DNA from 4 places in the Shewanella decolorationis genome. Region 3 is predicted to be linked to each of the others. Evidence: predicted binding sites of a transcription regulator. Region 3 holds the regulator's gene; each other region holds the start of a gene.
What was found. Region 3 encodes LexA, which represses DNA repair genes until DNA is damaged. Its sites were predicted from a motif close to TACTGTATNNNNATACAGTA; they were not measured.
Positions count from the first base shown of each region.

Region 1: a site for LexA is predicted at 4,049-4,068, ahead of EYR25_RS06775 (DNA topoisomerase III). Genes of this name have one in related genera too.
Region 2: a site for LexA is predicted at 5,868-5,887, ahead of umuD (translesion error-prone DNA polymerase V autoproteolytic subunit). Genes of this name have one in related genera too.
Region 4: a site for LexA is predicted at 6,951-6,970, ahead of recA (recombinase RecA). Genes of this name have one in related genera too.

Region 1 is NZ_CP037898.1:1,503,375-1,511,694, forward strand. Features, by position in the region: gene purF (amidophosphoribosyltransferase) at 122-1,636, shown strand; gene EYR25_RS06765 (alanine/glycine:cation symporter family protein) at 1,739-3,223, opposite strand; gene EYR25_RS06770 (hypothetical protein) at 3,594-3,881, opposite strand; gene EYR25_RS06775 (DNA topoisomerase III) at 4,081-6,195, shown strand; gene EYR25_RS06780 (porin) at 6,445-7,614, shown strand; gene EYR25_RS06785 (sigma-54 interaction domain-containing protein) at 7,707-8,320, opposite strand, start outside.
Region 2 is NZ_CP037898.1:324,827-333,146, forward strand. Features, by position in the region: gene dapE (succinyl-diaminopimelate desuccinylase) at 1-221, opposite strand, end outside; gene EYR25_RS01440 (ArsC family reductase) at 218-562, opposite strand; gene EYR25_RS21165 (hypothetical protein) at 795-971, shown strand; gene EYR25_RS01445 (TonB-dependent receptor plug domain-containing protein) at 1,057-3,729, opposite strand; gene umuC (translesion error-prone DNA polymerase V subunit UmuC) at 4,179-5,453, opposite strand; gene umuD (translesion error-prone DNA polymerase V autoproteolytic subunit) at 5,450-5,845, opposite strand; partial or broken gene EYR25_RS01460 (SLC13 family permease) at 6,121-6,402, opposite strand; gene EYR25_RS01465 (hypothetical protein) at 6,509-6,937, opposite strand; gene EYR25_RS01470 (helix-turn-helix domain-containing protein) at 6,968-7,570, opposite strand; gene EYR25_RS01475 (helix-turn-helix domain-containing protein) at 7,660-7,884, shown strand; gene EYR25_RS01480 (hypothetical protein) at 7,983-8,320, shown strand, end outside.
Region 3 is NZ_CP037898.1:3,805,219-3,813,538, forward strand. Features, by position in the region: gene EYR25_RS16995 (ribonuclease T2) at 1-1,130, shown strand, start outside; gene EYR25_RS17000 (VOC family protein) at 1,162-1,929, opposite strand; gene mtr (tryptophan permease) at 2,062-3,318, opposite strand; gene plsB (glycerol-3-phosphate 1-O-acyltransferase PlsB) at 3,318-5,741, opposite strand; gene lexA (transcriptional repressor LexA) at 5,903-6,523, shown strand; gene EYR25_RS17020 (cell division inhibitor SulA) at 6,520-7,032, shown strand; gene coxB (cytochrome c oxidase subunit II) at 7,436-8,320, shown strand, end outside.
Region 4 is NZ_CP037898.1:4,120,937-4,129,256, forward strand. Features, by position in the region: tRNA gene EYR25_RS18415 (tRNA-Arg) at 35-111, opposite strand; tRNA gene EYR25_RS18420 (tRNA-Arg) at 155-231, opposite strand; tRNA gene EYR25_RS18425 (tRNA-Arg) at 315-391, opposite strand; tRNA gene EYR25_RS18430 (tRNA-Arg) at 420-496, opposite strand; tRNA gene EYR25_RS18435 (tRNA-Ser) at 515-606, opposite strand; gene csrA (carbon storage regulator CsrA) at 810-1,007, opposite strand; gene EYR25_RS18445 (aspartate kinase) at 1,126-2,382, opposite strand; gene alaS (alanine--tRNA ligase) at 2,392-5,016, opposite strand; gene EYR25_RS18455 (regulatory protein RecX) at 5,285-5,752, opposite strand; gene recA (recombinase RecA) at 5,770-6,843, opposite strand; gene mutS (DNA mismatch repair protein MutS) at 7,223-8,320, shown strand, end outside.

The sequences.
Region 1 (8,320 bases), 2.3 Mb from region 3:
AGGCCACGGACTCAACACTGAGATGAAGCGCTTCAGTCGTATGGCTGGAGATTTACTTCGTCTTTTACTTATATTTCAACATGAAAGGGCATAGAACATCTTACAATGAGGAAGCTTACCCATGTGTGGTATCGTCGGAATAGTTGGCCAATCATCGGTTAATCAGACCATTTATGACGCACTGACCGTGCTTCAACACAGAGGTCAGGATGCGGCAGGTATTGTGACCGTTGATCGTGGTGCTTTCAGACTACGTAAAGCCAATGGTCTGGTCAAAGATGTATTTGAAGTCAAACACATGCAGCGCCTACAGGGCAATGCAGGTATTGGCCACGTACGTTATCCTACTGCAGGCAGTTCCAGCGCGTCAGAAGCGCAGCCTTTCTATGTTAACTCGCCATTTGGGATTTCATTAGCCCATAACGGTAACTTAACCAACACGGTTGAATTAGCAGAAGGCCTGATCAAAAAGCGTCGCCATGTGAACACCACATCCGACTCAGAAGTATTATTAAACCTGCTGGCCGATGAGCTGCAAAAAACCACAAGCTTAATGCTGACGCCTGACGAAGTGTTCGACACTATCGCTAAAGTGCACGAGCAAGCCCGTGGCGCCTATGCGGTTGTGGCCATGATTATCGGTCAAGGTCTAGTGGCATTTCGCGATCCTTTCGGTATTCGTCCACTGGTATTAGGTAAGCACGAAACCCCAACCGGTACTGAGTACATGGTGGCCTCTGAGAGCGTGGCGCTCGATGCCGTGGGTTTTGAAGTGATGCGCGATGTGGCGCCAGGCGAAGCGATTTATATCTCTCTCGATGGTCAGCTTTATACTCGCCAATGCGCCAAAGAGCCAAGCTACTCACCTTGTATCTTCGAATTCGTGTATTTTGCGCGCCCAGATTCGACTATCGACAATGTCTCTGTTTACGCCAGTCGCGTGAACATGGGTGCCAAGCTCGGTGAAAAGATCAAAAAAGAATGGTACGACCATGATATCGACGTGGTGATCCCTATTCCTGAAACCTCATGCGATATCGCATTAGAAATCGCCCGTTGCATGGACTTACCTTACCGCCAAGGTTTTGTGAAGAACCGTTATATCGGCCGTACCTTTATTATGCCTGGTCAACAGGAGCGTAAAAAATCGGTACGCCGTAAACTCAACGCCATCAACACTGAGTTTAAGGGGAAGAACGTGCTGTTAGTCGATGACTCTATCGTTCGTGGTACCACGTCAGAACAAATCATTGAGATGGCGCGTGAAGCGGGTGCGAAGAAAGTGTACTTTGCCTCGGCGGCACCGGAGATCCGTTTCCCGAACGTTTACGGTATCGATATGCCAACCTCGAATGAACTGATTGCCCACGGTCGTGATGCCGATGAAATTGCTAAGCTGATTGGCGCCGATGGGATTATCTTCCAAAATCTGCCGGATCTGGTTGAAGCGGTGAGAATGGAAAACCCAGAGATCAAACGTTTCGAAACCTCAGTGTTCGACGGTCACTACATCACTAACGATGTTGACCAATCTTACCTCGACCACTTAACTCAGTTACGTAACGACGATGCCAAAGCCGACCGTAATAAGGACATTGGCACTAACTTAGAGTTACACAACGTTTGCCATCCATAAGATGAGTTGAGTGTGTGCTTGGCGTTAAGCGGGTGCACCTTATAACGCGCAACAAAAAAGCCAGTGATAAGTCACTGGCTTTGTTATTTGGAGCTTTAATCTTTAGGAGAGCTTTGGAGGCTCGCTCGTTTGACTCTGCGCGAGTTCATCCTGCGCATTTTTGCGTTCAACCCAATAGTCTGCATGGGGAATACCGAGTTTTTCAGGGTCAAATAACGGCTCAATCCCTTGTTTTTGTTGCGACTCATAATCCTTCAGGCAAGTAAAGGCGATGCGTTGCAGCAGAATAATGGCGATAATGTTTAGCCATGCCATCAGTCCCACACCAATATCACCCATGCCCCAGGCCAAATCGGCGGTTTTCACTGTGCCATAGACCGTTGAGGCCATCAGCACTACTTTCAGTACCACAGTGAGCCAAGGACGATTCGCCTTGCGATTGATATAGGCAATGTTGGTTTCGGCAATATAGTAGTAGGCCACAATGGTGGTGAAGGCGAAGAAGAACAGCGCAACGGCAACGAACATATTACCAAAGCCTGGCATCATGCTTTCCATCGCGGTTTGCACATAACCTGGGCCTGCTGCGACACCCGCAATCCCGGTATAAAGCGCGGCACCATCAGGGCCTTGCACATTATACAAACCCGTGATCAGCAGCATAAAGCCGGTGGCAGAACAGACAAACAGGGTATCAACATACACTGAGAAGGCTTGCACTAAACCTTGTTTAGCTGGATGACTCACTGCGGCGGCAGAAGAAGCGTGCGGCCCAGTACCTTGGCCCGCTTCGTTTGAGTAAATACCGCGTTTTACCCCCCACATAATCGCAAGACCGAGAATCGCACCAAAGCCTGCATCGAGTCCGAAGGCGCTTTTTAGGATCAACATAATAATATCGGGCAGCTGGCCAATGTTAAGGGCAATAATCACGCAAGCGACGATGATATAACCCAGTGCCATAAAGGGCACTACGGTACTGGCAAAGTGGGCAATACGTTTTACGCCACCAAAAATAATGAAACCTAATAGCATCGCAAGAATGGCTGCTGTGACGTTAGGATCGATATCGAAGGCGGTTTTTAGGCTAGAACCTATGGAGTTAGCTTGCACGCCAGGCAGTAAAATCCCGCAGGCAAAAATAGTCGCAATGGCAAATGTCCAAGCGTACCACTTCATGCCTAAGCCTTTTTCAATATAAAAGGCGGGGCCGCCGCGGTATTCACCGTTGATTTTTTCTTTGTAGACTTGTCCTAAGGTGGATTCAACGAATGCGGAGCTGGCGCCCAGAAACGCCACCATCCACATCCAAAACAATGCACCCGGACCGCCGAAGGTAATCGCAGTGGCGACACCAGCAATGTTACCGGTTCCCACACGACCCGCTAAGGTCATGGCTAAAGCCTGGAAGGAAGACACGCCAGCATCAGTGCTTTTGCCATCAAACATTAGACGGATCATTTCGGGTAAATGGCGTAACTGTAGGAAACGTGAGCGCAGGGAGAAAAAGAGTCCTACACCGAGGCAAAGATAAACGAGTGCGGGGCTCCAAACGATATTGTTGACCGCATTAACAATCTCATTCATATAGTTCAACTCCAATATTCTGTTGTTTTTGCAGAGTTTTTAAGAAATTTGCTTGTAAGTTTGGGTACCAAATGGCCACTTTGGCCTAAGGTTAAGACGTGTGCGCACGTCTAAGAGCTTCAACATAACGGCTTTTTAAGCCGCTTCATAGCTAAAGTTGTTAAATAATTGATAATTTAACGTTCTTTATTTGGTGTGGTTACTGAGGAGCTTTATTTTGCAGCGTGTTATCTCTGCAGTATTGAGATTCATAATCTAGCAACTTGAATCATTGAGAAAAGCGGGGAGATAAGGCGAATTGATCGAGACTATTAACTCAGCCAAAGTGGATAGCGGGGACGGTATTCGTGCAAGGCAAAGTAAACTTGGCTTAAATTACCAGCCATAGCAGCATCCATAGTCCAAAAAGCCATGCCAGACTGCGGCGGCTAACGCGATGTTTTAATAGCAAAGACAGGCTCACCGCCACAGGTAGAAACAGGATAAAAGCCCAAGAGAGGAAAGGCGCCTCAAGCCCCAAGCTTTTTAGCCCCATTTCACAAAGTAGACTTAACGCCAATAACAATAAGCTATGAAAGAGCATTAATTGATTGAATCTTAATACTAGCGCTGGTTTAAAGGCGGGTTTCGCATGACAGGGCAAGGTCAGTGTATTCATCTCTTGTTCTCAATTCCTTGTAACGGATACGAGGGATTTTAGTTTTAGATGAGAATTGTTCTCAACTAAATTTACACAGCTTTAGTGTTCCATCGCCATTCATCGTGTTCAATCGACCCTCTAGGTTAAATGGCGGTTTGCACTCTTGTCCGCTTTGGGCTAAATTACACTGTAATTATATCCAGTGTTTAATGTAGATATGATCCTCTATATTGCTGAAAAACCAAGCCTTGGGCGTGCAATTGCCGATGTGCTGCCTAAACCCCACAAAAAAGGTGACGGGTTTATTGAAGACGCAAACGGTAACTGTGTGTCTTGGTGTGTGGGGCACTTGCTCGAACAGGCAGAACCCGATGCCTATAATCCAGAGTTTAAATCGTGGAAATTTGAGCATTTACCCATTGTGCCTGAGAAGTGGTTGCTTAAACCTAAGGCCGCGACCCGCAGCCAACTCGCAGTGCTTAAAAAGCTGGTGAAACAGGCCGATACCTTAGTGAATGCGGGCGATCCCGACCGCGAAGGGCAGTTGTTGGTTGATGAAGTGATCGCCTATTTGGGCGTGACGGGCGATAAATTACAACAAACGCAGCGACTCCTTATCAGCGACTTAAATCCGCAGGCGGTGAAACGTGCCTTGTCGCAACTTCGCAGTAACCGTGAGTTTATTCCTTTGTCGACTTCGGCACTTGCCCGAAGCCGCGCCGATTGGCTCTATGGCATGAATATGACGCGGGCCTACACCATCCAAGGGAAAAAGGTTGGCTATCAGGGCGTGCTATCAGTCGGTCGAGTACAGACCCCGCTCCTTGGACTTATTGTGCGCCGCGATGAGGAAATCGCGAACTTTCAATCTAAGCCTTTTTATGAGGTTCTGGCCCACTTAGTGACGGACAAAGATCAGGCTTTCACGGCGAAGTGGCAACCCAGTGAAGCCTGCTTACCCTATATGGATGAGGAAGGGCGCGTGCTCGCTAAGGGCTTAGCGCAAAATGTGGTGCGCCGGATCACCGATAAACCCGCCGAAGTGACCCAGTTAAGCACTAAGGATAAGCAGCAGAATCCGCCTTTGCCCTACAGTTTATCAGCGCTGCAAATCGATGCGGCCAAGCGCTTTGGTATGAGCGCGAAGGACGTGCTCGATACCTGCCAGAGTTTATACGAGCGCCATAAGCTAATCACCTATCCACGCTCAGACAGCCGTTATTTGCCCACAGAGCAGCATGGGCTTGCAAGCGGGGTATTAGCGGCCATTACAGGCGGTGCGCCCGAGTTAGTCGCACAGGCTGAGGCGCCGAATCCTCGGCTTAAATCTAAGGCGTGGGATGATAAAAAAGTCGATGCCCACCATGCCATTATACCAACGGAAAAACAGCCTAATTTAGTTGGCTTAAGCCAGCGGGAAAGACAGCTTTATCTGCATATTGCTCGTCAGTATTTGGCGCAGTTTTATCCTGCCTATTGCTACAGTGAAACCACGGTCGAGGTGACGATCGAAGGTGGTCTTTTTAAAACTAAGGCAAAACAGGATAAGTCCCTCGGTTGGAAACAGCTGTTTGCCAGAGAAGAGAACGAACGAAAAGACGCATCATCCACAGCGAGTTTTGTGCAAGGCGACAATGACACAGAGGAAGGAGAATATGTTGGTCAGCTACCGCCGCTTACCTTAGGGCAAGTGCTTCATTGTCACCAAGGTGAATTAGTCGAGAAGCAAACACAACCACCCAAGGCCTTTACCGATGCGACCTTGCTGAGCGCCATGACGGGGATTAACCGTTATGTGACTGATCCCGAGATCCGCAAAATTTTAAAGGAAACCGATGGCTTAGGTACGGAAGCGACTCGCGCAGGCATTATTGAACTGCTGTTTAAGCGAGGCTTTATTCAGCGTCAGGGCAAGTCGATTGTGGCAACGGAGGTGGGCAAGGGCTTAATCAATAGCTTACCCCTTAGCGCCACGACGCCCGATATGACGGCGCTGTGGGAGGCAAGTCTGAACGGTATCTGCCATAAAGAAATTTCTTATCAAGGATTTATGCAGCCACTGCTGGGGACGCTAAAAAACTTAATCGAAAATGCGGGTGCTCAATTACCCTCAGCCCTCAATGGCTTAAAGGGGCAGGGCTTTAAGCGTGCCGCGACTAAAAAGTCCGGTTATCGAAAAGCGGGAGCCAGAGGCGCTGCTGGCGGGAAAAAAGCCCGTACTGGCGCTAAAAAAGGGAATGCTAGCAATTCAGCCGCAGCATCTACCACCTCCACAACCGCTAAACCGACTGCGCCTAGACGGCGAACGAGCAAAGCGGTCGCCCAAGCCTGATGACACATATGTGATCAAACTGTCGCTAACCCACGGGATTTGGTAACGATATTTAATTTATTCCGCGATATTTAATTACCGCCAATCACGATATTTCGTGATTGGCGGATCCACTTCTAAAAAACACCTTGAAACTCAGCTTTTCCGCCCCGTGGCATGCTAACTGCTTTGTCTTGGCTGGAGAATATAATAAACCAATTAAATCATAAGATTATTTATGATTTAGCTGAATGAATAGGTGTAGATGATATGAAAAAGAAATTGCTTGCAGTGATGATCCCTGCGGTGCTGCTCACTGGTACAACTCAAGCGGTCGAGCTGTATAACGATCAAACCAATAGCGTCAATATGATGGGTTGGCTAGGCTTTGCGGCGTTAAACGATGGCCACGAAACCTCAGTAATTGATAACTTTTCCCGCGTGGGATTTCGTTTCGACCGCCAAGAGAAAAACGGCTGGCGCTCCTTTGCCCATACCGAATGGGGCATTAACATGGTCACCAGTGACGATGGTCTGATCTATACCCAAGGTCAAGGTGGCGGTCAGTTATCGGCTTCAAAAACCTCAGATTTTCTCTTTAATCGTTTAGGTTATGTCGGCATGTCGCACGACAAATGGGGTTCGCTCACCTTTGGTAAGCAGTGGGGGGCTTATTACGATGTGGCTTACACCACTGACGTACTCAATGCCTTTACCGGTTGGTCTGTCGGTGCTTATACCTTCGGCGATGGCGGCCTCACCGGCGCGGGGCGTGCGGATGCGGCGCTGCAATACCGTAATACCTTTGGCAATCTGCATATCGCGGTGCAATACGCTTCTAAGCAAAATAGCGATGTGGCGCTTTATGACAATTTAGGCAACGCCTTAAACGATGGTTCTGAGCTGAGCTTCGATCCTAGCTATGGGGCGAGTGCCACTTACTACTTCACCGATAAATTTAAGGTGTTAGCGGGCTTTAACCGTGGTGACTTCACCGGCAATCTTGCGGGTAAAGACGTCGATAATACCAATCAAATCATCGGTATCGGCGCCCAATACGGCAGCTTCTACCAATATGCGCCGGGTCGTGATGCCGACGGCCTATATGTTGGTTTTAACGCCCATAAGAGTGAGCAAAACGAGTTAGTCGGTGGCGATCTTTACGACTCAACTGGCGCCGAATTTATCGTCGCTTACCACTACGATAACGGATTCGTACCTAGCTTATTGCTGACTTACCAAGATTTGGACACCGATGAAAACACCGTCATCCAAGGTAAATGGACCCGTCAATTTGCCGTACTAGGCCTGCATTATCGCTATAGCCGCGACACTATTATGTATGCCGAAGCCAAAATCGATTTCAGCGATATGGACGATAAAGCCTACGAAGATCTGCAGGATAACAACTATGCCGTTGGTATTCGTTATTTCTTCTAATTGACCCACTAACTCGGCAACATAAATCAAAGGCCACATATTGTGGCCTTTTTCATAACTATCCATTTCTTATCAATGTATTACACTATGCATTACACAATCCCTAACTTCTTCATTTTACTGCGTAGGGTATTGGCATTGATATCCAGCAATTCCGCGGCGCCGCCTGGGCCATAGAGTTTACCTCCTGTGATCCTTAGGGCATGGCTGATATATTTTTTGGTCATCACCTCTAGCGGTACCAGCTTATCGCTGGCATGACTTGGATCAATAATCACGGTTTGATTGGATGGGGTTTTCACGGCTTCGAGGCTTTGTGGCGCCAGAAAACTAAAATCCAGCGGCCCTGCAGGGTGCTGAATGATGGCGCGCTCGAGCACATTAATGAGTTCGCGCACATTCCCAGGCCAGCCATATTGGTTGAGAATATTCAGTTGTTCTGGGGTGATTCTTGGCAGCTGCGGTAAATTGAATTTGGCACTGAGCTGCTCGATAAAATGTTGTACCAGCAGAGGTATATCTGTGCGTCTTTGTCTGAGTGATGGGATTTCGATGGGGAAAATCGCCAGCCGATACCAGAGATCCTCCCTAAACACTTCTCTGTGCACCATGGCCTGAAGGTTTCTGTGGGTTGCGGCCACAATACGAATATCGAGTTGCACCGCATCGTGGCCGCCAACGCGGGTGATACAACTATTTTGCAGTA
Region 2 (8,320 bases), 1.2 Mb from region 3:
TCGGTATGGCCGGCAAAACAAAATACGGGGCCTGCATTACCGCGACGCGCCCACATATTGGTGGTGTCTTCAAAGACCATGGGCTCAATATTAAAGCCAATGGCAGCAAGACGTTCGGCCATCAGGGTTTGGCAGCCTTCATCCAGCGGTGTGACCGAGGGACGGGCGATTAACTCTTTAGTCAGTTCGGTAACCGGCCCAGTTTTCGAAGCGTGCGTCATAGGGAAAACACCTTCTTATATTCGGCTTCGTTAAAGCCTACCAGCACTTGTTCACCCACGGTGAGCACAGGACGCTTGATCAGCGTCGGATGAGTGAGCATCAGTTGAATGGCTTTGGTTTGGTCGATATCCGCTTTATCGGCATCACTCAAGGCGCGAAAACTGGTACTGCGTTTATTAAAGACGGTTTCCCATCCGGCAATTTGACACCAATGCTGAAGATCCTTTTCTGCTAATCCATCTTCCCTAAAGTCATGGAAGTTGACCGAAAGTTGATGGGTTTCAATCCATTTACGTGCTTTACGCACTGTATCGCAATTTTTAATACCAAAAAGGGTCAAGATGATGCTCCTATCGAGGGGCGCCGTTGGCACGCATTGATTTTGCTCGCATTGTGGCATTGTGCGCTGGATGCCACAAGGGGGATATATGGTTGTGTAGGCGGTAACTATTCAGAATGCCCCTAGAAATATCCGGGCAAACAGCGACGAAAGCTTAAGCGTCAGTTAAGTATTGGCTTCTAGGCTAAGTTTTGAGCTTGGGTATTGAGCCTAAGTCGAGAAGGGGATCGCGATGAATATCAGTACAAGCAGCTCAATGTTAGCGCATAGCTATGCCGTCAACCGTTCATCTCTAACCGCTGCGTTACAAGCTCAGCCTGCGCCAGCCAAGGTGGAAGAGCTGAATGAGTCAGCCAAGGAGCGCGCCCGTGAGGCGAGTCAAGGCGAATCGATTGATACCTATGCCTAGCTGAGTGTGAAGCCTATAGATAAAAGCCGAGCAACTGCTCGGCTTTGTGTTTTAGGAAGCAAGACTAATTAAAACATGAGGTTGATTAGAAGTTCATCTCTACCGCTAAATAATATTCACGCCCTACAACGTTGTAGTAAGAACGTGGATAATGCGGCCAAGAGTTTTGGGTTTCATCAATCTCTGGACCCGCATCGAAGATATTATTTATACCGCCGGATAACTTAATCGCATCGGTTAACATATAGCTGGCGGCCCAGTTCACTTCGATATGACTGTCGATAGTGACGGCATACTTGTCCGCTAACCCATTGTTAATAAATGCCTCTTTACGCTGGCCATTCATGCTATCAGTGTACTTGAACAGCAGGTTGGTGGCGAAGTCATCATAGTTCCAACCGATATTTAAGTTACCACGGATTTTGGGGGCCGAGCCGTCACCGTCAATCAGATCTAATGGCTCAGAATCAGGGGTTAATTGCTCTTCCCACTTCAGCAAATAGGTGCCTTCGAGACGGGCAGTTAAATCACCGTAATTTGCAAGCTCATAACGATAACCAATAGAGAAGTCGATACCCGAGGTTTCTTGGGATGACATGTTAATCGCTTGGGTATTAACCTGGGTTAATTTACCGTCGGCATCACGGAAAATCTTATCGGCGAAGGCGTCAGCGTGATCCAAGATATACTGGGCGCTTGGGCTATTAACTAGATTGTCGATTTCAACAATCCAGTAGTCCAAGGTGAGGTTGAAATCGTTGTAATCCCACACCATGCCGAGGTTATAGTTTTTACCTGTTTCTGCCTCAAGATCAGGATTGGCGCCGATAGTGATGGGCAGTGAGTCAATCTTCTCACAGGCAGGGCCAGATCCACCCGCGGCATCACAGGTCGGGGTATCAATTACTGTACTATAAGCCGCGGTAGGCTCACCAAATAAGCGCTGCATATCCGGTGCACGGAAGGTTTCCGCATACAGACCGCGTAATAACAAACTATCAATCGGGCGATACTCTACCGCGACCTGTGGGCTAAATTGGCCACCCACATCGGATAAATCGTCGTAGTAGTCGTAACGGCCTGCAAGTGTGACGGTGAGGTTTTCGATTACCGGTACAGCAACCTCGGCATAACCTGCATATTGCTCACGTTCACCTTGGGCGCTGCTACCACCTTTACCCATGACACCGCCGTTAGTGGTAAATGTATCGGATTTGTCATAGAACCATTCTTTACCGTATTCGACGCCCACGGCATAAGCTACTGTTCCTGCCGGTAATTCAAAGGCATCGCCACTGATCCCTGCGTTGAAGCTCGATAGGGTGGATTGCCCCTTTTTACCGCCTTGGAAGTCCAGCAGTGCAGCATCGTCTGCGGAGATCACATCCAGTAGGGAATTACCGTTAGTACCCGCGGTGAGGTAGTTCCACATACTTTGGTAGGTTGGCGAACCTGCGGTGGTAGAGTCTACCGTTTGACGTGCAATCGACCATGAGGTGTCGTATTCGATAGTATCTGTGAGGTAACCTTTGCTGCCTAATAAGAAGGAGAAATTGTTCGTCTCAAAATCAGAGGTGCGCGGACCTAACTCAGACATACGACGAGTGTAGTAATAGTCTCCATCGGCAGCACCGGCGAAATCTCCGCCGAAGGCGGTAGTTTTATCGAAGACTTGGGATAACCCATTGAGCTCATCAATGATAGTGACGTTATTGCCCGACACGTTGAACATAAAATCTTCGCCAACTGTTGCCGATTCAATCTCAGTGTAGGTGGATGCATGGGTATAATCGAGGCGCGAATACAGCTGATGATTATCGTTTAAGTCTTTGGTGAGGTTGATCATTGTTGAGTAGCGCTTTTGCTCAGGCGAAAAGTCGCGCTGCGCTGAGCGATCGAACCCACACTTTCCATTGGCCATCATCACATAGCCTCGTGCTTCACAGTCGGCAGCACTTAAGGTTTTTAGTAATTTGCCATTGCTGTCTACTAGGTTAGCGCCATAGGAACTGTAACCAGCATAGTAGTTACCAGGAATAATATCTGTGCCCCATTCTGGGCGATCCGAGGCTTTTAACGCTTGACGGTCTTCATACTCAGCGAAGAAGGTCAAGTTCGCTTTATCACTGCTCACGCCAGTCATAAAAGAGAATTGGTTGTTTTGCAGACCACCATCGAAGGTGTCAGAGCGACGGTATTTGAAGGTACTTTGTTCAACGTCTTTCTTCAAAATGATGTTAATAACACCGCCCATCGCATCTGAGCCGTAAATAGCCGAAGCGCCTGTGGTTAAGATCTCAATACGTTCAATCGCGCCTAACGGAATGTTTGCCGTATCGACAAAGCTATCGGTACCACCGGCACCAAAAGGATATTTAGGCACGCGCTTGCCGTTGATCAGGGTCAGCACACGTCCAGCGCCCACACCACGCAGGTTGACGGCAGACGCCGCTGGGGTAAAGCCGTGGACTTCCTGCTGGGTCATTGAGCCACCAGAGTTTTGCGACAGATTACCTAACACGTCTTGAACTGAGTTAAAGCCGCCTTTTTCGATGTCGGCAGCGCTGACCACCACGATTGGGGAGGCATTTTCAAGATCGGTGCGTTTAATGCGTGAACCTGTTACTTCGATACGCTCAACTTTATTATCGATCACAGCCGCTTCATCGGCGGCAAATACTTGCGGTGTCACCGAGGCGGAGACTAAAGCAAGTAAACTAAAACGAACCGCACGAGCGACGGTTGTTTGCGTAGTCATATTTTCATTCCCTTAACAATGCCATGACGATCAGGAAGGGTTTCATCAAGGCTTATATTTATTTGCAACTGCCCTCCATAGCCGAAAAATTATCATTAACAACTTTAATATCAATAGCTTAATTGTTGTGTTGTTGATGCGTAAATGTTGTATTTGTAATCTTTGGCGAACTAATTAAGTGAGATAAGAAATAAATAATGACGGCATAGCGTGCGTTTTGTGGGTGGTTGTATCTTAATGTAACGAAACATTATCTTTACAATGTCAATTTTTGTACTAGGTCTTTAGTTTGATTGAGTTTTAGATTCTGTGAGCTACATCAAGTTGGGATAAAAGCGGTAAATTGGGAGTATCTTATTAACTGTTGAAAATAAGTGCATTATTGTTGAGGCTTCAGAGATTTAACAAATCTTAACAGGTAAGCAAATGGCTTGTTTGCATACTATGGCTTATTTTACTGTCGGGATGTGTGTCCATTGTGTGGTATAGCGAGGAGAGAGTTGGCCACGCTTCATGCACCAATCGGCATTGAGTCCTTGCCCTGCAAATTGGATCTTGGCTTTACCGCTGTGATTAACGCTATCCAGTAGTTTCATCAATTCTTTACTTTTAGGTTGTGGTTTGACTTCATCAAATAATCCTAGCTGAAACACACCTGGTGCATAAAAGTCCCCCAGCATCACACCAGCCTTGGCATAGGCATAGCCATCACGCCAAAGCCTAGATAACAGCCGCTGTGCTAATGCAATGAAATCGCGGGTATCGTCACTGGGATAAGCTAAGTTACCCGTAAGCACCTGACTGCATTTGGGCTGATGCTCAGTGAAATAACTGGTGCGAATAAATACGGATAGAGTGCGTGCAAGTTGGCCCTCTGCACGCAGTTTTTCGCAGGCTCGACAGGTATAATCATTGATGGCCTGTTGCATTGCGGTGAACTGGGTAATGCGTTCGCCAAAGGATCGCGAACTCACGATTTGCTGTTTTGTTGCGACGACCTGCTGAATATCATTACAGGCAATACCGTTAAGCTCGTGTACTGTTCGCTCGACTATTACGGAAAAGCTGTCTCGGATCAGTTTAGGCGGAGTATCGGCGAGCTGGAGGGAGGTATGTATCCCCATCAGTTTTAAACGTTGAGCAATTTTACGGCCAATTCCCCACACTTCATCAATTGGCGTCAAGGCCATTAAACGCCGTTGACGTTCTGTCGTGCGTAAATCGACAACGCCTTGAGTCATTGGGTATTTTTTAGCGGCATAATTGGCGAGCTTGGCTAAGGTTTTACTGGGGCCGATGCCGACACAGACACTGATCCCAATCCATTGTTGGATCCGTTGGCGGATCTCTGTAGCCAACTCCGCGATATCTTGACACTTATCGAGTCGAGAGAGGTCTAAAAAAGCCTCGTCAATTGAGTAGACTTCTACTCTTGGCACCATTTGTTCGAGAGTGCTCATCACTCGATTTGAAATATCGGCATAAAGTGCATAGTTGGACGAAAATACCGCTATGTTATGGGAGCGGATCAGGTCCATCACCTGATACACGGGGACGGCCATTTTTATGCCTAATTGCTTTGCCTCCAATGAGCGCGCAACGACACAACCATCATTATTGGAGAGCACAACAATCGGTTTACCTTGAAGATCGGGCCGAAATAAGCGTTCGCAGGAAGCGTAGAAGTTATTACAATCAACAAGGGCAAATAGTGAAGCAGTCATTTGAGTTTTTTCACCACACAAGTCACCACACCAAATAGGTTGAGTTCGGAATCATGGTGGATGGTAATGGCTCTAAATGCCGGATTACGGGGTATTAATTGCACAACCGGACGTAATTGCAATTGTTTAACGGTGAATTCACCATCAACCGCGGCGACCACAATATCGCCATGTGCCGCTTGCAATGACCTATCCACCACTAATATGTCGCCGCTGGAAATGCCCGCATCCACCATAGAATCCCCTTGTACTTTTACAAAAAATGTCGCAGTGGGATGTTTAATGCATAATTCATTGAGATCGAGTGATTGCTCAACATAATCGTGGGCTGGAGAAGGAAATCCCGCCGCAACGGAGGAGCTAAAAAGTGGATACTGTGTTTGTATACGCATAGGAAGAACAATAAAATTTAAGTGCTGTATATAAAAACAGTATAGCGTATTTTGATGACTTGTCGAAAGCGTGTTGAGTTCGACGGCAAATAAAAAGTTGCAGACATATTGCTACCATTGAAAGTGCCACAGTAGCAATAATCTTGAGACTACCTTGGTAACGGCCAATCTAATGCATGTGTTCGTTTTTGCTTGGCTTTTGGTTGCGGCAATTCTTCACCGCAACTAAAGGGGATGTTCCACATCATCTAGGGCTACTCCCTGTGCTGTAAAACTTAGCTTATCCATCCCAGTAAGAGCCACCAAAGGTAGTCCAACGGCATCAGCAGCAATAAAGTTATCAGCGCTAAGGGTAAGGTGACTTTCAGCAGATGGGTGAGGGGTTCCTGAGACAGTTGCATCGCCAAAATCAGTGGTGCCACCTGATAGGGAAATATTACCGTCGAAAAACCGATCACTTGCGTCATCAGTACCGCGGGGAGTGAAAACCCTGTCGCATTCGCCAAGTCCGCGGCCATGGGGGTTAATACCGTGGGCACGCCAGGCACGGTAGTGATCTAACCCACGATAATTCAGAGCCTATTTCACGATAAATACCGAGATTAGATAAAGAAGGCCAAAATTAAATTGGCTCGTTTTGGGATGATTTAACCAAAAAAAAGGCTATCTCTCGTCAATTTTATAGCTGCGAAGGATGTAGTAAATGTTATTCAAGCGTTGTCTTTCAACCTCTATCACTGGCCGCTCTCTATTAATGAGCTTTAGCTGAGCAAAACCAGGGAAAACAACTCCAAGAATGAAGGCTAAAAACAACCATTGGCCCCCATTGCCTAGATACCTACACAGAAAAAACATGGGCAAGGTAATCATCAGAATTTTGGAAGGCAGACTTCCCCAAATCTTTGCTTCAGCATCCTTGATGATTTCTTTACTGAAGTCTCTTTGAGCTCTTAATTCTTCAATAGTACATAAGGACAACAGCTTTGGTTGATTCGGTTCGATAGTCCAATGGTTAACTATGTCACGGCCAGCAATTTGGTGATAGTGCCCCTCAATCTGTTGAGTAACCTGATAGTTTGGTTGCTGTTTCATTAACCAACTCCATAATCATCTGCCATGAGATTACTTCGCTTTTTTCACTATATCGCGACCAGCAACCTCATTTTTGTTTCCTGAAACATGCTGTTTGACAGATGTCGTATCATCATTTTTTGATACCCCAAAGACTTCATTAGCATCGATACCTACCTTCTTAAATACTCTGCTTTCTTCTTCATAAATAGGAGGTAATTTGCCTATTTCTACCCTTGATTGTGCATGAGATATTTGAGCGAAGTAAGCTACTTCCTCTCTAACAGCCCTTGTCCAGTTATCGTTAGGCTCCAGTAGCCTAATAACTCTGTTGTATATCAATCCTACGTTATGGATAGTTAACAATTCAGGAGCAGTTTTTTCAAACTCCATTCCTATACCTTCCAACAACATAGGGTCGAGGCCACCTAAATAACTACGACCACTCACGCCAAGCAATAAATAATCTAAAGAAACATCTTTTGCAGTGGCAAAGCTACAAATCCTTTCATAAGGGATTGTCCCTCTTCTTTTCCAAGTAGACAAAGTTTGGGGGCTAACTCCAAGAACTTCTGCGACATCAGCGTCCGTGTAAACATCACTTAGTTTAGCAATTCTCGATAAAACATCTACAAGCTTTAATTCAATATTCATATTGACAATCCGATACTACATATGAATACTACATTTGAGTAATGAGTATTCTTTTTGTTAATTGTATATACATATTGAGGAGTTTCACTATGAACGTCAATAATCATATCCCTAGCCGTGACTTATACAACCAAGTGAGAGCTGGCTTTATTGGCCAGGGTTCTTCTTTAACTAAATGGTGCCGTAACAACGGAATCAAGCCACAAAATGCTATCCATTGCCTTATGGGCACATGGGATGGCCCTAAGGGGCAAGCGCTACGTGCAGAACTGATCAATGAATCCGGCATAGCTGCAATCTCCAAAGTGGCATGAGGTCGAATATGAGCATAACAGCCCAAGCAATACTGAAAAGGAGCAATCCTCAGATGTTTTTGGAAACGCTGTTTAATGCCTGTTTAAAGGAGATTCCAATGGCTAGAACCAGTTTGCTTAAACGTAATGCCGTCTCTATCCCTCACGCAATTGAGCTATGTCTCGAAGTCGCCAGACAAAAGCATAACTTTAGTGTTGATCGTGTGGCCGATGGTATGGGACTCGCGAATAAGTGGGTGATCTATAAATGGATGGAGTCAGGCCGCCTACCTGCGTTAATGATCCGTCCGTTAGAACAGACCTGTGGTGCCGATTTTGTTACACGTTATTTAGGCCATTCAGCCCATAAGCTGCTGATAGATATCCCCACTGGCCGCAAAGTAAAGGCGGTGGATATTAATCAATTGCAAGCCTCATTTACGCAAAGTGTCAGCTT
Region 3 (8,320 bases):
ACAACAGCACAGGTATTTATCGCCATAGCTTTGGCTTGATGGGGCTGTTGTTGATAGGTTTAACGCCCATCACCCTTCAGGCGGCCCCCGCCTCGGGAGAGTTTGTCGCCAACAAGCGCTGCGAACTGTTTCAGTCCAAAAATAAACAAACCAATCCCGATGATTGGCAGAGCAATATTGGCGAGCGTTATCCCGTCTCCGAAATTTTAGGTAATAGCAGTAATCCAGATTGGCTCAGGGTGCGCACCAATGCCAACAGCTCGCCACTGCGTTGGATAAAAGGTGATTGCGGGCAATATAGTGCCACAGGTACAGCGCCTGCCGAGCCAATTGCAACCGCTCAGCCCACCACTAACGTAGAGCCAGCGCAAACAAGCATCATTAACGAGAGCGCTGCGGTTAAGAGTGAAAGCCAGCAGGAGCGGAGCACGCCAGAAAAACACCAAGGTAATGTGTGCCAAATTGAGGATAACTACGATTCCAATGTGCTCGCCCTAAGTTGGCAGAGCACCTTTTGCGAACTCTATGGCAGCCGTAAACCCGAGTGCCGCGCCTTAAGCCAAACGAGTGATGCGCCTCAGTGGCAACACTTTAGCCTGCATGGCCTCTGGCCGAATCGCCAGCAATGTGACACCCGTTACGGCTTTTGCAGCAGCGTAAAACAACAACCGAGTGATTTTTGTGATTATCCCGAGGTGCCGCTCAATGCCTCCGTTCAAAAAAATCTCGAGGAAGTGATGCCAAGCGCCCGTTACGGCAGCTGTTTAGAGCGCCATGAATGGTGGAAACATGGCACCTGTCGCAACCAAGACCCTAATGATTACTTTTTACTGGCGACTCAGCTGACGCAGGAAGTGAATGCCTCGGCATGGGTACAACAATTTATCCATGAAAGAATTGGTAAAAAAGTGACTCAAAAGGAGCTAAATCAAAGCTTTGATGCCAGCTTTGGCCAAAGTGCACACACTAAGGTCACAGTCCATTGTGCCAAGGGGTTATTAAACGAAATACGGATTAATCTTCCTCAAAATATCAAGCTGTCAGACTCAATCCCAAGCCTGCTTGCCAAAGCACCGAAGGCAAAAAAGACCAATTGTCCTGATCCGTTATTAATTGATATGCCAAACTAACTCACTCTGATAATGCTCACTAACTTTCACTTCACTTTAAGTGAATTATTGCAAAAGTCGCCCCTTGCGCATCGGCAATCACCGCAAAACGTCCCACATCTGGGATATCGCTGGGTGGCACGCATAGTTGTGCGCCTAGCCCCTGCGCCTTAGCGGCAAAGGCATCACAATCTGCCACCATAAAATAGGGCATCCAATGGGCGGGGATCTCGCCCCATTCCGGCATCATTTTCATCATGCCCCCCATAGACTGACCGTCGATTTGCCACTCGGTATAATCGATGCCGGGTACATGACTGGGGAGCGCGGTCCAAGGAAACACTTGAGTGTAAAAACTGGCTTCGGCGCTAGGTTCACGACAAGCCAGCTCAACCCAACACAGGGTATTTTCTTCCCCTTGGCGACGTGAGCCTGGGTGGTTTTTAGCCTGCCACAGGGCGAAGCGCGCGCCTTCGGGATCACTCACCTGCGCCATCACGCCCGCATCACCCACCACATGGGGTCCCATATGTAATTGCCCGCCTGCTGCAAGGATGGCGGCAACTGTGGCTTCGATATCCTTAACCGCAAAATAGATCCGCCAATGGCTAGGGATCTGTGGTTCCGACTCAGGGATTTGATACATGGCACCTAAGTCATCACCGTCGAGGTTGAACAGCGAAAAATGGCCATTAGGAATCGCCATTTCCACCGCATTCCACCCAAACAGCGCGTGGTAAAACGCCTGTGCACCCTGCCAGTCATGGCTCGCCAGTTCGACCCAACAGGCCTGTCCCTGTGCGTACTGAGTAATCCTCATTGCAGACTCCAATCAAACAGATAATGTGTTCGAGTTAAGCTGGAGTTTGAGCAACTGTCCAGTTTTGGCGATAAAAAGATGAATATAAAGAAAAAGCCCTCAATTTGAGGGCTTGATTCGTACGAGAAATACTTAGGAGAACTGCGGCAATAAATTCGCCATCGCGAGTAGATGACAAGCCCCTGTCACCACACCATATAACACCACAAGGATAATTAATGGCGTGCCACCAAAGACTCTAAAACCTTGCTGGTTAGGGAACTGCTGTCTCGATTTATAGGCCATCAGTGCAGGCACGATGACGGCCCACACGGTTGCCGCTAAAGCAGCAAAACCTATGGCAATCAAAAAGCCATCGGGGAATAACAAACCTAAAATGGTGGGTGGCACAAAGGTAACAATTGCGGTTTTCATCCGGCCTGAACGCGAATCATCAAAACCAAATAAATCGGCCAAATAATCGAATAAACCTAAGGTCACACCGAGGAAAGAAGATGCCACAGCTAAGTTAGCAAACAGGGTTAACATGCTGTTTAACCAGCTGCTTTCCATCACTTTCGACAAGGCGCCGACTAACACGCCCATATTGCCGCCTTGGGCAATAATCTCACTAAACTGGCTGCGGGGAATGTTGCCCATAGTGGCGACTAACCAGCAGGCATAAATGATCAGCGCGATGAAAGTGCCGACGAAAATCGCTTTGATGATGGTCGATGAATCTTTGCCATAGTACTTCACCAGACTCGGCACGTTGCCATGATAACCAAAACTTGCCAGACCAAAGGGCAATGCCGCCCACAGATAAGGCATAAAGCTTTGATTGCCATCCGGTTCGAGCAACTTAGTCACATCGATCTCGATCAGTAAGTTACCAATCGCGAGGAAGAAAGTGATGATCATCCCGCCGAGCATTATAGTCGTTATACGATCCACCGCCTTGGTGCTGATCAACACGATACAAGCCAATACGACCGCAAACACAAATCCGGCAACACTCTGGGGTAACTCAATCCCCATGCCCTGCAGGCTATGGTTAACAATCGAGCCGCCGCCACTGATATAGGCGTAGGTTAAGATGTAGAGCACGAAGGCAATCGATACCCCATTTACGATCCGCCAAAACTGACCTAGGGTTTCCTTGGTCAAGGTATCGAAACTCGCCCCCGGCTCGAAATGTAGATTGGTTTCGAGCAGTAACAGTCCCGACATCAACATACAGAACCAAATACCGAGTAACATCAGTACCGAGTAGCCAAACCACATGCCAGCGCCCACAACGGGCAAAGAAAACATCCCCGCCCCGACTGTGGTGCCGGCAATAATCATGGCACCACCGAGCAAAGACTTACCCACCGGCTTATTCTTCGCCGCATTCATATGGTTAGCCATTAAACGATATGCTCCGCGGTCACACTCGCCACTATGGTTTGTCTCACTGAGGCTCGAAGTAAGCTATTGGCTTGATCGCGAATGCGCTCAACGTCGGATTTATCTTCCTTCTCGGAAAAATAGCCTAACTCTTTAAGCTTAACACTCAAGGTGTTATAGAGTTTCTTGTCGTAGAATTCTGGTGCAGTAATTCCATGCAGTGCCCCTAAACGTTGGGCAAGCAGATGGCTTTCAGACTCCAGATCCGAACGCTCCATCTTAGGTCTGTGGGCCAGCAGATTGAAAATAATCGCATAGCGTTGCAAAGTCTCGCTAACGCTTCCGGCCAGCAACAACATTTGGCTAGTGTGCTCAGTCACCACCGACAGCGTATCGCTTTCCTGCACTAAGCCCTGCTCAATAAACAGATCCAGCACTTGATTCACATAGCTTGGCAGATCCTTGATACCCATGAATAACTCCGCCTTCAGTAGCGGGTAGAAGTCACTCACAATTCCCAAAATCTGAGCTCTTGAAATCTGCTTATTGTTGGTTAAACAGCTGGCAATTAACGACGGAATGATAAACAAGTGGATGATATTGTTACGATAGTAAGTCATTGAGATCGCTTGTTTCTCATCAATCGACACTATCTCACCCAGAGGATCGGCATTGATGGAGAACTTATTCAGCTCTAATCCTTGCTGCACTAAGTGCTTGCCATCACCTTCGGCCACTGAAGTAAACGAAGTGTAAGGCACACGCTTAAGCAAAGTTAGGTACAAATCTAACTGACGCTCGAGTAAACAACGCTCAAGGGCATTTTGCTCCGACGCCAGCAACACTAAGCTGGTTAAGGTAATTGAACTGGCGGCAGCAGCATCGTTAATGCGGGTCATCACACGATTCGCTAACACGTTCACCGCTGGGGTTAACCAAGTGGGTTTTTGCTCAGGATCGTCGGCCACTTCAATGCGCCAGTTAGGCGCCGTTTCATTCAAGAAGTTTTGCAGTGTAATCGGCTCACCAAAGTTGACATAACCTTGGCCAAAATTACCTAATTTGCGAATAGCACCAAAGACTTGCCATACAGATTCTTTCTGTTTTTTCTTACCACTCAGCTCCTTGTGATAGGTCGCCACTTCCATCACGTGATCGTAACCTAAGTACACAGGTACTAAGGTGACTGGGCGTTCGATGCCGCGCAGCACACTGTTGATCGTCATGGCGATCATGCCCGTTTTAGGCGCCAATAGACGACCGGTACGAGAACGTCCCCCCTCAGAGAAATACTCCACCGAATATCCCTTAGCAAACAGCTGATCGAGATATTCACGGAACACGGCCGTATAAAGTTTATTGCCGTTAAAACTACGGCGAATAAAGAAAGCCCCTCCACGGCGGAACAGCGGCCCTGCTGGCCAGAAGTTTAGGTTAATCCCCGCCGCAATATGCGGTGGCACCATGCCTTGGTAATACAGAATGTAGGATAACAGCAGGTAATCCATATGGCTGCGATGGCAAGGTACATACACAATCTCGTGACCATCATGGTGAAGCTGGCGGATTTGCTCGGCACCTTTGATATTGATACCGCTGTAGAGCTTGTTCCATAACCAAGTTAAGAAACGCTCGGCAATACGCACTAGACTGTCGGAATAATTCGCTGCAATTTCATCAAGATATTCAATTGCTGTTTCACGAGCTTGGGTTTCTGAAATCTTCTTACTCGCCGCTTCTTCCTGAATCGCCTTGCGTAAGGATTCTGATTTCAGCAGAGAGTGGAATAACGCCTGACGATTAGGCAGCACAGGTCCCGTCATCACCTTGCGCTGACGGCGGAAATGCACTCTCGCTACCCGCGCCAATTTGTGGGCAATCCCCATGTCGGTGCCGTGCTCGTCGGCCATATAACGCAGCGATACCGCATTAGAAAACTGAACAAAGTTGTGGCGGCCTAAAAATAGGATCATCAAGCACTTACGTAACCAAGTGGGGTTCTCGCGCTCAAGCACAGCCGCCTTCATGGTGTCGTCTTCTTTACCCGGAGTACGGCCCCAATAAAGGCTGACAGGCACCAGCTGAATATCTAACTCAGGCTTTTCTTTATGGACGGCCAACAAACGCATAAAACATTCGAGGAATGGCTCATTGCTGGCACGCTCGCCAAACAAAGGCTTACGCCCTTCGAGACAAACGACGCGGGGCGCAACAACGCCATTGACCACGAGCGGCTCGTAGGGGCTTGGCAAACCCAGCTTAGTAGTGATCTCGCTTAACGCAGCAATATCACTCAAGGATTCTGTTTTCATTACATAAGCAAGCGGTCTGGAGGCGTCCAGATTCAGATCGGCAAAGGGATCCTGCGGCACAACAATAGTGTGCACTAAGTGTTTTTGGATCCAGCGTAATGATTTCAACCAAAGAGAGTCTTGTTTAGGCATTATTCTTATGCAATGTAAGTACGTTCATTAGCCCCATAGAATACCAGATTCTAGGGAACATTCGCTAATACTCTCCAATCGCGTTAAAAAGTGGTTAATACTTGCACTACGAATAATACTGTATATACTAACAGTAACTGTATAGAAAAACAGGAAAGAACATGAGACCGTTGACGCCACGCCAAGCCGAAATTTTAGAGCTGATTAAACGTAATATTGCCGAGACTGGCATGCCACCCACCCGGGCCGAAATCGCCACACGTTTGGGTTTTAAAAGTGCAAATGCCGCCGAAGAACACCTTAAGGCATTGGCGAAAAAAGGCTGCATCGAGATCATGCCTGGCACTTCCCGCGGGATCCGCCTCCCAGTTGAGGAAGAAGATAACAGCGAATCAGGCTTGCCACTGATTGGCCAAGTGGCGGCAGGCGAACCTATCCTCGCTCAAGAGCATGTCGAACAGTATTACCAAGTCGACCCCAGCATGTTCCACCCTGCCGCCGATTTCTTACTGCGTGTCAGAGGCGACAGTATGAAGAACATCGGTATCCTCGAAGGGGATCTGCTCGCCGTTCATAAAGTACAGCAAGCGCGCAATGGCCAAGTTGTGGTTGCTCGCGTTGACGATGATGTAACAGTTAAACGCTTTGAAAAGAAAGGGAATCTCGTTTATCTACATGCAGAGAATGAAGATTACTCCCCAATTAAAGTCGATTTAAGTTTCCAAAGTCTAACAATAGAAGGGCTCGCCGTAGGGGTGATCCGCAATGGAGATTGGCTATGAACAAACTACTAGGTAATGCCCCGCGTCACCCCGGTTTATGGCTCGATGCGGTACGCGAAACCAATACAGACTGGCAGCATACGCCTATCATCACTATGCCTACCGAGAGCAAAGGGCGCCAAGAGCTAATGCAACTTAGCAAGCAGTTAGCACAACTGAGCCAACAAGGCCGCTGGGTCGTACTCATCAACCCACCTAGTATTGGCTACAAGCAGTTACTGGCCAGCGCTGGCGTGCGTATGGACCGCGTACTTTTAGTCCATGCGAAAGATGAAGTCGAAACCCTGTGGGCTATGGAAAAAGCATTAACCAGTGGCACTTCAAGCGCAGTAATTACTTGGATCCACTCACTCGATGCCCGTGACAATCGTCGTTTGCAAATTGTGGCCAAGAGCGCCCGCGCCATGGGAATAGTGCTCGAAGGTGTCGTAAATCACTCGACTGCGGACGCGACACTCAAGCAGCCCGCTCACTTTGCCCAAGGTAGTTTTTTTAGCTCTGTTCATTAAAATTTTTGCACTGCGTATTTAGCCTTGAAAGCCGCCTCACCTGTGAATGTGGGGCTTTTTTTGGCAATTTTTCAGACAATTAGAAAAAGAAGTGATCTTGATCAATTTTTAAACAGCAAGTATGGTTGATTTAGGCGAGCATAATATATCGCCCGTTTAGGCAGAAATATCGGCAAATTATCGAATATCTCTTGCCCACACAAGTCGAGAAAATGAGTTAATTCAGCAGTATGTGCCAGTGTGGCTAATACCAGCAGTAACAATACTTAATCAAAAGTAAGCCGCCAACGCACGTTGAAGTCAAAAAAGCTTTTTTGGGAACTGAAGAGTTTGCATAGAGTTGAGACTTACTGTGTTGCTCTTCTTTGTAGTTGCTATTCGCAATTGGCAGAGGAGAAGTCTTGTGAAGCAATGGTTGTATTGTTTACTCGTGGTGCTATTCGCCCCACCGTTGGCCGCATCGGACATGCGGTTCAACATGACCCCCGGCGTAACAGAAATCAGTGGCAAGGTATATCACCTGCACATGACGATTCTGTATATCTGCTGCGCCATAGGCTTAGTGGTGTTCGGCATTATGATTTATGCCATGATCAACCACAGAAAATCCAAAGGCGCGGTCGCGTCTCACTTCCATGAAAGTACAAAAGTCGAAATCGCGTGGACGATCATTCCTTTTGTCATTCTGATCTTAATGGCGATTCCCGCCACAAAAACTCTGATTGCTATGGAAGATCCCAGCAATGCCGATCTTACAGTCAAAGTGACTGGCTCCCAATGGAAATGGCATTATAGCTACTTCGATCAAGATATTGAGTTTTACAGCATTCTCGCAACCCCAAGGCCTCAAATCGAAGGCGCGGAGGCCAAAGGAGAACATTACTTACTCGAAGTAGATAAGCCCCTTGTCCTGCCGATCAATCGTAAAATCCGTTTCTTGATGACCTCAGAGGATGTTATCCACTCATGGTGGATGCCCGCCTTTGCCGTTAAAAAAGACGCTAATCCAGGTTTTATCAACGAGGCGTGGACCCGTATCGACAAACCCGGCATTTACCGTGGCCAATGTGCCGAGCTTTGCGGTAAAGACCATGGTTTTATGCCGATAGTGGTGCAAGCATTGCCCGAAGCCGAGTTCGATGCTTGGGTTGAAGAACAAAAACAAGCCGCCAATGCCGCAGCGCAAGCCGCACAAGCCGCCTTATCGCAAACACTGACGAAAGAAGAGCTAATGGCTCAGGGTGAGCAAGTTTACCTTGGTCACTGCGCGGCCTGTCACCAACCTAAC
Region 4 (8,320 bases), 320 kb from region 3:
TGTTATCTCAACACATTCGCATTAAGATTGAATATGGTGCGCGTGGAAGGAGTCGAACCTCCGACCGCCTGGTTCGTAGCCAGGTACTCTATCCAGCTGAGCTACATGCGCATTTTTAACTGTTATCTCAACACATTCGCATTAAGATTGAATATGGTGCGCGTGGAAGGATTCGAACCTCCGACCGCCTGGTTCGTAGCCAGGTACTCTATCCAGCTGAGCTACACGCGCTTAAAAACACTTACTTGAAGCACTAACTACAAAATTTCGTCTGAAATTCAAACCTGATGAGTTAAACATAACTAATGCAGAGATGGTGCGCATGGAAGGAGTCGAACCTCCGACCGCCTGGTTCGTAGCCAGGTACTCTATCCAGCTGAGCTACATGCGCGACTTGTATCTATCTTGCTTCAATAAAATGGTGCGCGTGGAAGGATTCGAACCTCCGACCGCCTGGTTCGTAGCCAGGTACTCTATCCAGCTGAGCTACACGCGCACTTTTATCGGTAAGAAATGGCGGAGAAGGAGGGATTCGAACCCTCGATGGGAGATAAAGCCCATACTCCCTTAGCAGGGGAGCGCCTTCGGCCACTCGGCCACCTCTCCGTTTTCTTGGCGCACATATTACTGTTTGACGAAAATAAGTCAAACCCTTTTTCTGAAACAACTTCTGTTTGAAGCGTTTTTAATCACATTGCTGTTATATCAATCCAATGTGTTGATTTGCGCCAATCTTTCGGTTCAAAAAATAAAAAAGCCAGTTAAAAAACTGACTCTTCTATGTCGTTAATACTCGCCTAAACGCCGTATTAAAAGTTACCACCTTCTGAAGGTGTACCTGATTTTTCAGATTGAATGCGTTGGTAGATCTCTTCACGGTGGACAGAAACCTCTTTCGGTGCATTCACACCAATACGCACTTGATTGCCTTTTACCCCTAGCACTGTAACAGTGACTTCATCACCAATCATCAGTGTTTCGCCAACACGACGAGTCAAAATCAGCATTCGATAGCTCCTTTATGTCTTAATTCAGCTTACACACGGCACTCATCCGGTAGATGGGCTTATTATAGGGTCAGCTGAGTACAAATTAATAGTATTCAATACTCAAACGGTTATTTAATTACACCTTATTTAGCTCGAAAGCGTGATGTAGCGCCCGAACCGCCTTGTGTAAGTCCCTTTCATCGATCACAGTTGACAATTTACTCTCCGATGTCGAAAGTAACTTAGCATGGATTGTTTCATTACCCAATACATCTAACATCTTAGTCAATAATCCAACTTTTGCCTGTAAACCTTTGCCAACTAAAGACACTTTTGCACGTTGGCGCTCAACAATCAATTGGCCTAGATCAAGACTTTCACTTAAAAGCTCTAGCTCATGCAATAAAATATCCACCTTGGCTTCGGCCAGCATAAAACTGACACATTCGGCTGCCGAAGTCTCATTGAGTTTGAGCGGGGTAATAAACTCAACATCAATCTCAAGCCGTGCCAAGCAAGCTAACAGTGCTTGATAATGCTCACTGCTGGTAAATAACCCTTTTATGGTTAAGGTCGCGAGCGCCTTATTAATCGCAATACCTTGCACAGATGCTGCCATCGCCAGCTCGGACTCATCACCAAATTGGATTAATGTCCCATGGCCCGCCTCAAAGCTCGACAATACACGCAGTGGCACTTTAAAACGTTGTGCGTATTCAACCGAATCGGGATGCAACACCTTAGCGCCGAGTTTTGCCATTTCTAGCATCACATCAAAACCAATCACATCGAGGCGTCTAGCACTGCTGTCGATATTCGGATCGGTAGTAAATACACCGGGTACATCGGTAAAGATTTGGCATTCATCGGCTTTTAACGCCGCAGCGAGTGCCACCGCCGTAGTATCTGAACCACCGCGTCCTAAGGTTGTTACATCACCATTGGGATCGATACCTTGAAAGCCAGCCACTATCGGCACAATGCCGTCGTTTAGTAAGGAGGTTAAGTATGTCGTATCGACATGCTCAATACTCGCTCGACCAAACTGACTGTTTGTATGAATTTGCACTTGATCGCCAGTCAGGGATCTTGCATTAATGCCGCGACGTTGTAACGCCATCGCCATTAACGCAATACTGATTTGCTCTCCCGTCGAGACCAGCATATCGAGTTCCCGCGCACTCGCGCGGGGATCGATCTGCGCCGCTAACGCAAATAGTCTATTGGTCTCCCCTGCCATCGCAGAAAGCACCAAGACTTGCAGCTCACCATTGTGAGCGGACTTTGCAATTTGCTCGGCAACCACTTCGATGCGTTCAATCGACCCCACCGAAGTGCCACCAAACTTCTTCACAAAAAGCTTGCTACCACTAAGCTTTCGTTTTTCGAGCACAGCAACCTCTTAAGCTAAACGCTCAGTAATCCAAGGTAATACTTGAGACAGTGCCGCATCCAGATTTTCTGGTTGGCTACCACCCGCTTGGGCCATATCAGGGCGACCACCGCCTTTACCACCCACCTGTGCAGCAACCATAGCAACCAGTTCACCGGCCTTCACTTTACCGACTAAGTCGTTGCTTACACCAGCAATTAGGTTCACTTTGCCTTCTTGAGCCACACCAAGCAGGATAACGGTGGATTTCAGCTTTTGCTTTAACTCATCTTGCAGGCCACGCAGTGCACCTGCTTCAACGCCTTCAAGCTTCTTAATCAGCACATTTACGCCATTAACCACAACCGCATCACCAGCTAAATCAGCACTCGCTGCTGCCGCTAACTTATCTTTTAGTTGCTGCATATCTTTTTCAAGTTGCTTCATTTTATCCAGTTGCGCTTTCAGCTTAGCCACAACAGATTGAGTATCGCCTTTCAGCAGTGCTGCTGCTTCTTCAAGTTGCGCTTGTTGCTGTGCCACATAGGCCATCGCCGCAGCGCCGGTTACCGCTTCGATACGGCGAACGCCCGCAGCAATACCGCCTTCAGAGGTAATTTTGAATAGACCGATGTCACCAGTTCGGCCCACATGCGTACCACCACAAAGTTCGATTGAGAAATCGCCCATAGTGACAACTCGCACCTCGGCATCATATTTCTCACCAAAGAGTGCCATCGCGCCTTTTTCTTTCGCTTCATCAATCGCCATTTCAGCGACTTTCAGCTCATGGTTACGGCGAATTTGGGTGTTGACTAACTCTTCAACCTGTTTCAATTCAGCAGGCTTGACCGCTTCGAAATGAGAGAAGTCGAAACGTAAACGCTCAGGGTCAACTAACGAACCTTTTTGAGTAACGTGAGTGCCTAATACTTGACGCAGTGCAGCATGTAATAAGTGAGTCACAGAGTGGTTTAACTGAGTACGGTGGCGCAGTTTCTTATCTACTTTCGCTTCGAGTACTTGACCAACGCTTAGGCTGCCAGCCGTTAACGTCCCTTTGTGGCCAGAGGCTTGACCAAACTTTTGTGTATCGCTAACAGCAAACTCAATACCTTGAGCCACTAATACGCCCTTGTCACCGACTTGTCCGCCCGATTCGGCGTAGAATGGCGTCACATCAAGCACGACTACAGCATCATCACCCGCATTGATTGCAGGAACTGATTCACCGTTTAGGTAAAGTGCAGTGACTTTGGCATTGCCAGTGAGTTCTGAGTAACCACAGAATGCGGTTTCAGCATCAATTTTCAGTGCTGCGTTGTAATCGGCGCCGAAATTACCCGCGGCTTGAGCACGGCTACGTTGTTCTGCCATCGCCACTTCGAAACCCGCTTCGTCGACGATAATGTTGCGCTCACGGCATACGTCAGCGGTTAAATCCACTGGGAAGCCATAGGTATCGTACAGTTTGAAGACAGTTTCACCGTCCAAGGTGTCGCCCTGCAATTCGTTTAATGCGCTATCCAGAATACCTAAACCACGCTCAAGCGTACGGGCGAACTGCTCTTCTTCCGCTTTAAGGGCTTTTTCAACAATCACTTGGGTATCGGCAAGACCTTTAGCAGCATCGCCCATCACTTCAATTAACGTCGGAACTAACTTGTAGAAGAAAGCTTCGGTGGCGCCTAACTTGTTACCATGACGCACGGCGCGGCGAATAATACGACGCAGTACATAGCCACGACCTTCGTTTGATGGCATCACACCATCGGCAACTAAGAAGGCGCATGAACGGATATGGTCGGCAATAACGCGCAGCGACTTATTAGATAAGTCAGTCACACCGATGATTTCGGCCGCTTTAGCAATCAAGGCGCGGAAAATATCGATTTCGTAGTTTGAATGCACGCCTTGCATAATCGCAGCGATACGCTCGATACCCATACCAGTATCGACAGAGGGTTTTGGCAGCGGTAACATTTCACCAGAGGCTTGGCGATTGTATTGCATGAATACGATGTTCCAGATTTCGATGAAACGGTCGCCATCTTCTTCTGGGCTACCAGGACGTCCGCCCCAAATATGATCGCCGTGATCGTAGAAAATTTCGGTACAAGGGCCACAAGGACCTGTATCACCCATTTGCCAGAAGTTATCTGAAGCGAATGGCGCGCCCTTGTTGTCGCCGATGCGAATGATGTTTTCAGCGGCAACACCAATTTTTTTATTCCAAATTTCAAAGGCTTCATCGTCCGTTTGGTAAACAGTTACACACAGACGTTCCTTCGGTAGCTTTAATACTTCGGTCAGGAAGGTCCAACCAAAACGAATCGCATCTTCTTTGAAATAATCACCAAAGCTGAAGTTACCCAGCATTTCGAAGAAAGTATGGTGACGAGCGGTGTAACCAACGTTATCTAAATCGTTGTGTTTACCACCCGCACGGACGCAGCGTTGGGCAGTGGTCGCACGTGTATAGCTACGTTTGTCCATGCCAAGAAACACGTCCTTGAACTGGTTCATACCGGCGTTGGTGAATAACAGTGTGGGATCGTTGCCTGGTACAAGAGAGCTACTGTCCACAACTTGGTGACCATTGCTGCGGAAAAATTCGAGGAAAGCACTTCTAAGCGCTGCTGTCGTTTGATACATGAAATCGTCCTGAATTGGGTAAGCATGACCAGCTACACCATAAGGTAGCCGTATTTCTATTTGCCCAGCATTATAAGCAGACTAAGGAAAGACGACCAGCCTTGAATAGCGATATAGGCTTAGGAATCTCATATTTTCGGTGAGTTTGCTGCTAAGACATGGCTTATCACAAAAGCCAAGCGCTAAAGATGAGCCGAACCAGCACCCGCGGCCGAACGTACAAGACAATGAACAGACAAGCCTAGGGCGGCAAGTTTATGCCATGAAATTAGTCATCATTATCTGCCAAAGGGTCATAATCTAAGGCATAGGAGACTTGTTCGTAGTTAAAGCCTTGGCTCAGTAAAAACCGCACCCGTTTGGCTTTTTCTTTCGCTACTAGCTCACGGGATTGTGAGCCTTTAACCTCGGTGACTTTAGGGGTGACATATTTTTTGATGGCTTTGGCTTTTGCTAGCTCAAACCAATCATGATCATTTGCCGATAACGCGGCTTCGATACAATCCTTTGAAAGCCCCTTTTGGGCAATGGCTTGACGAATACGGATAGGCCCATGACCACGGGTAATGTGACTGCGAACAAGAAGCTCGGCATAACGCTTATCATTGATAAAGCCAGATGCTTCACAATCATCAAGCACAGGCTCGATATCAACGACTTCAAAGCCTTTTTCGAGCAGTTTAGAGCGGATTTCTTGGCGGGAATAGTCGCGGCGCGCTAACAGCGCGACCGCGATTTGACGGGCTGACTGGCTCAGAATACTTCGCCTGTTTCGAAATCAACATTACCTTCGTTACTCTCATCATCAGAAGAAGATGAAGACAATGCACTTGGGTTACTCAACAGTAATTCACGCAGTGTTTTATCGATTTCAGCAGCAATTTCTGGGTTTTCAGTCAGATATTTACCGGCATTTGCACGGCCCTGACCAATCTTGTCACCCTTATAGCTGTACCATGCACCGGCTTTTTCGATCAGTTTATGAGCCACACCTAAATCGACTAACTCACCAGTACGGTTGATACCTTGACCGTAAAGAATTTGGAACTCAGCTTGTTTAAATGGCGCGGCAACCTTGTTTTTAACCACTTTAACACGCGTCTCGTTACCTACCACTTCATCGCCTTCTTTGATAGCTCCGGTACGGCGAATATCGAGACGAACAGAAGCATAGAATTTCAGCGCGTTACCACCCGTTGTGGTTTCTGGGTTACCAAACATTACGCCAATCTTCATACGAATTTGGTTGATGAAGATTAACAGAGTATTCGATTGCTTGAGGTTACCCGCGAGCTTACGCATCGCTTGGCTCATCATACGCGCCGCTAGGCCCATGTGTGAATCACCAATTTCACCTTCAATTTCCGCTTTGGGTGTTAATGCCGCAACCGAGTCAACGATGATCACATCTACCGCACCAGAACGGGTTAACGCATCACAGATCTCAAGGGCTTGTTCACCAGTATCGGGTTGTGAACACAGTAAGTTATCGATATCTACGCCTAACTTTTTAGCATAGATAGGGTCTAGCGCGTGCTCGGCGTCGATAAAGGCACAGGTTTTACCTTCGCGCTGAGCGGCGGCAATCACTTCTAATGTCAGCGTCGTTTTACCTGATGATTCAGGACCATAAATCTCAACGATACGTCCCATTGGTAAACCGCCAGCCCCTAAGGCGACGTCAAGGGAAAGTGAACCAGTAGAAATAGTCTCAACATCCATAGAGCGGTCTTCGCCCAGCTTCATAATGGAGCCTTTACCAAATTGCTTTTCAATTTGGCTCAATACCGCAGCAAGTGCTTTCTCTTTGTTTGGATCGACCTTCATTCCTGTTCCCTCATCTAGACAGTATCAGTACTGTCAAAAGTGATATTCAATTTAATAAAGCGGGTGATCAAAAAGCGAAGCTCTTTGTCATAATCTGCTGACTAGTATACTGTACAATCATACAGTATCAAGACCTGTGAATGATTTATTTTTCAGTCAGAAAATTTTCCCGTTGAGACAAGCTTTTACCGACTCGTGCTGCAGATTTGTCAGGATATCAGTGAATATCCATGGTTTAAGGGTCAATTTTCAGAAAATTATTGCTAAGATTGGCGTCAATTTATTTTAGACAGTAACAGTGCACATTCACTGATTTTATCCCATTACTGTACGACTTATTTCCCCGCTTTGGGCCGGCATAACGGACGAAAACGATTTAATGAATCCTATAGATACCGATGATTTAGAAAAACATACCCCTATGATGCGTCAATATTTGACTATGAAAGCAGAGCATCACGATATGCTGCTGTTTTATCGTATGGGTGACTTCTATGAACTCTTCTATGATGACGCAAAACGCGCCTCTGAATTATTGGGCATTTCCCTTACGGCCCGCGGCAAAAGTGGCGGCGATCCGATCCCGATGGCAGGTATTCCTTACCATGCGGTTGAAGGCTATCTGGCCAAACTGGTTCAAATAGGTCAATCGGTCGCGATCTGTGAGCAGATTGGTGACCCTGCTACCTCAAAGGGCCCAGTTGAGCGAAAAGTGGTGCGTATTGTCACCCCAGGTACCTTGACCGACGAAGCCCTGTTGCAGGAGAGACAAGACAATCTGTTAGCCGCGGTTTACCAAGGTAAAGTTGGTTTTGGCTACGCGACCCTCGATGTGTCTTCCGGCCGCTTCGTGATTGCTGAATTAGAAACGAAGGAATCCCTCGAAGCCGAACTACAACGTACTAATCCAGTCGAAATTCTCTATAGCGAAGATTTTGGCGCTATGGAATTATTGAACCATTTCAAAGGCAAGCGTCGTCGCCCTGAATGGGAGTTTGATTACGATACCAGCATTAAACTGCTGCTGGCTCAATTTGGCACTAAGGATTTGCACGGCTTTGGGATTACCGATGCGCGGCTGTCGCTGCAAGCGGCTGGCTGCTTAATGCAATATGTGAAAGACACCCAGCGCACCGCCCTACCCCATATCAATGCCATTACCCGCTTCAATCAAACCGATACGATTGTCTTGGATGCGGCAACGCGCCGTAACCTCGAGCTGACACAAAATCTGAGTGGTGGTCGAGATAACACCCTAGCAGCCGTGCTTGACAATACCGCAACAGCGATGGGCAGCCGGATGTTGCAACGCTGGATCCATCAGCCGTTGAGGGACCATGCCCAGATTTTTGCTCGTCAAACGGCCGTGAATGAATTACTCAAGACTACGGCCCATGAGTCATTGCATGAGCAGCTTAAAGCCCTAGGCGATATCGAACGTATCATGGCAAGGCTGGCACTGCGTACCGCTCGTCCA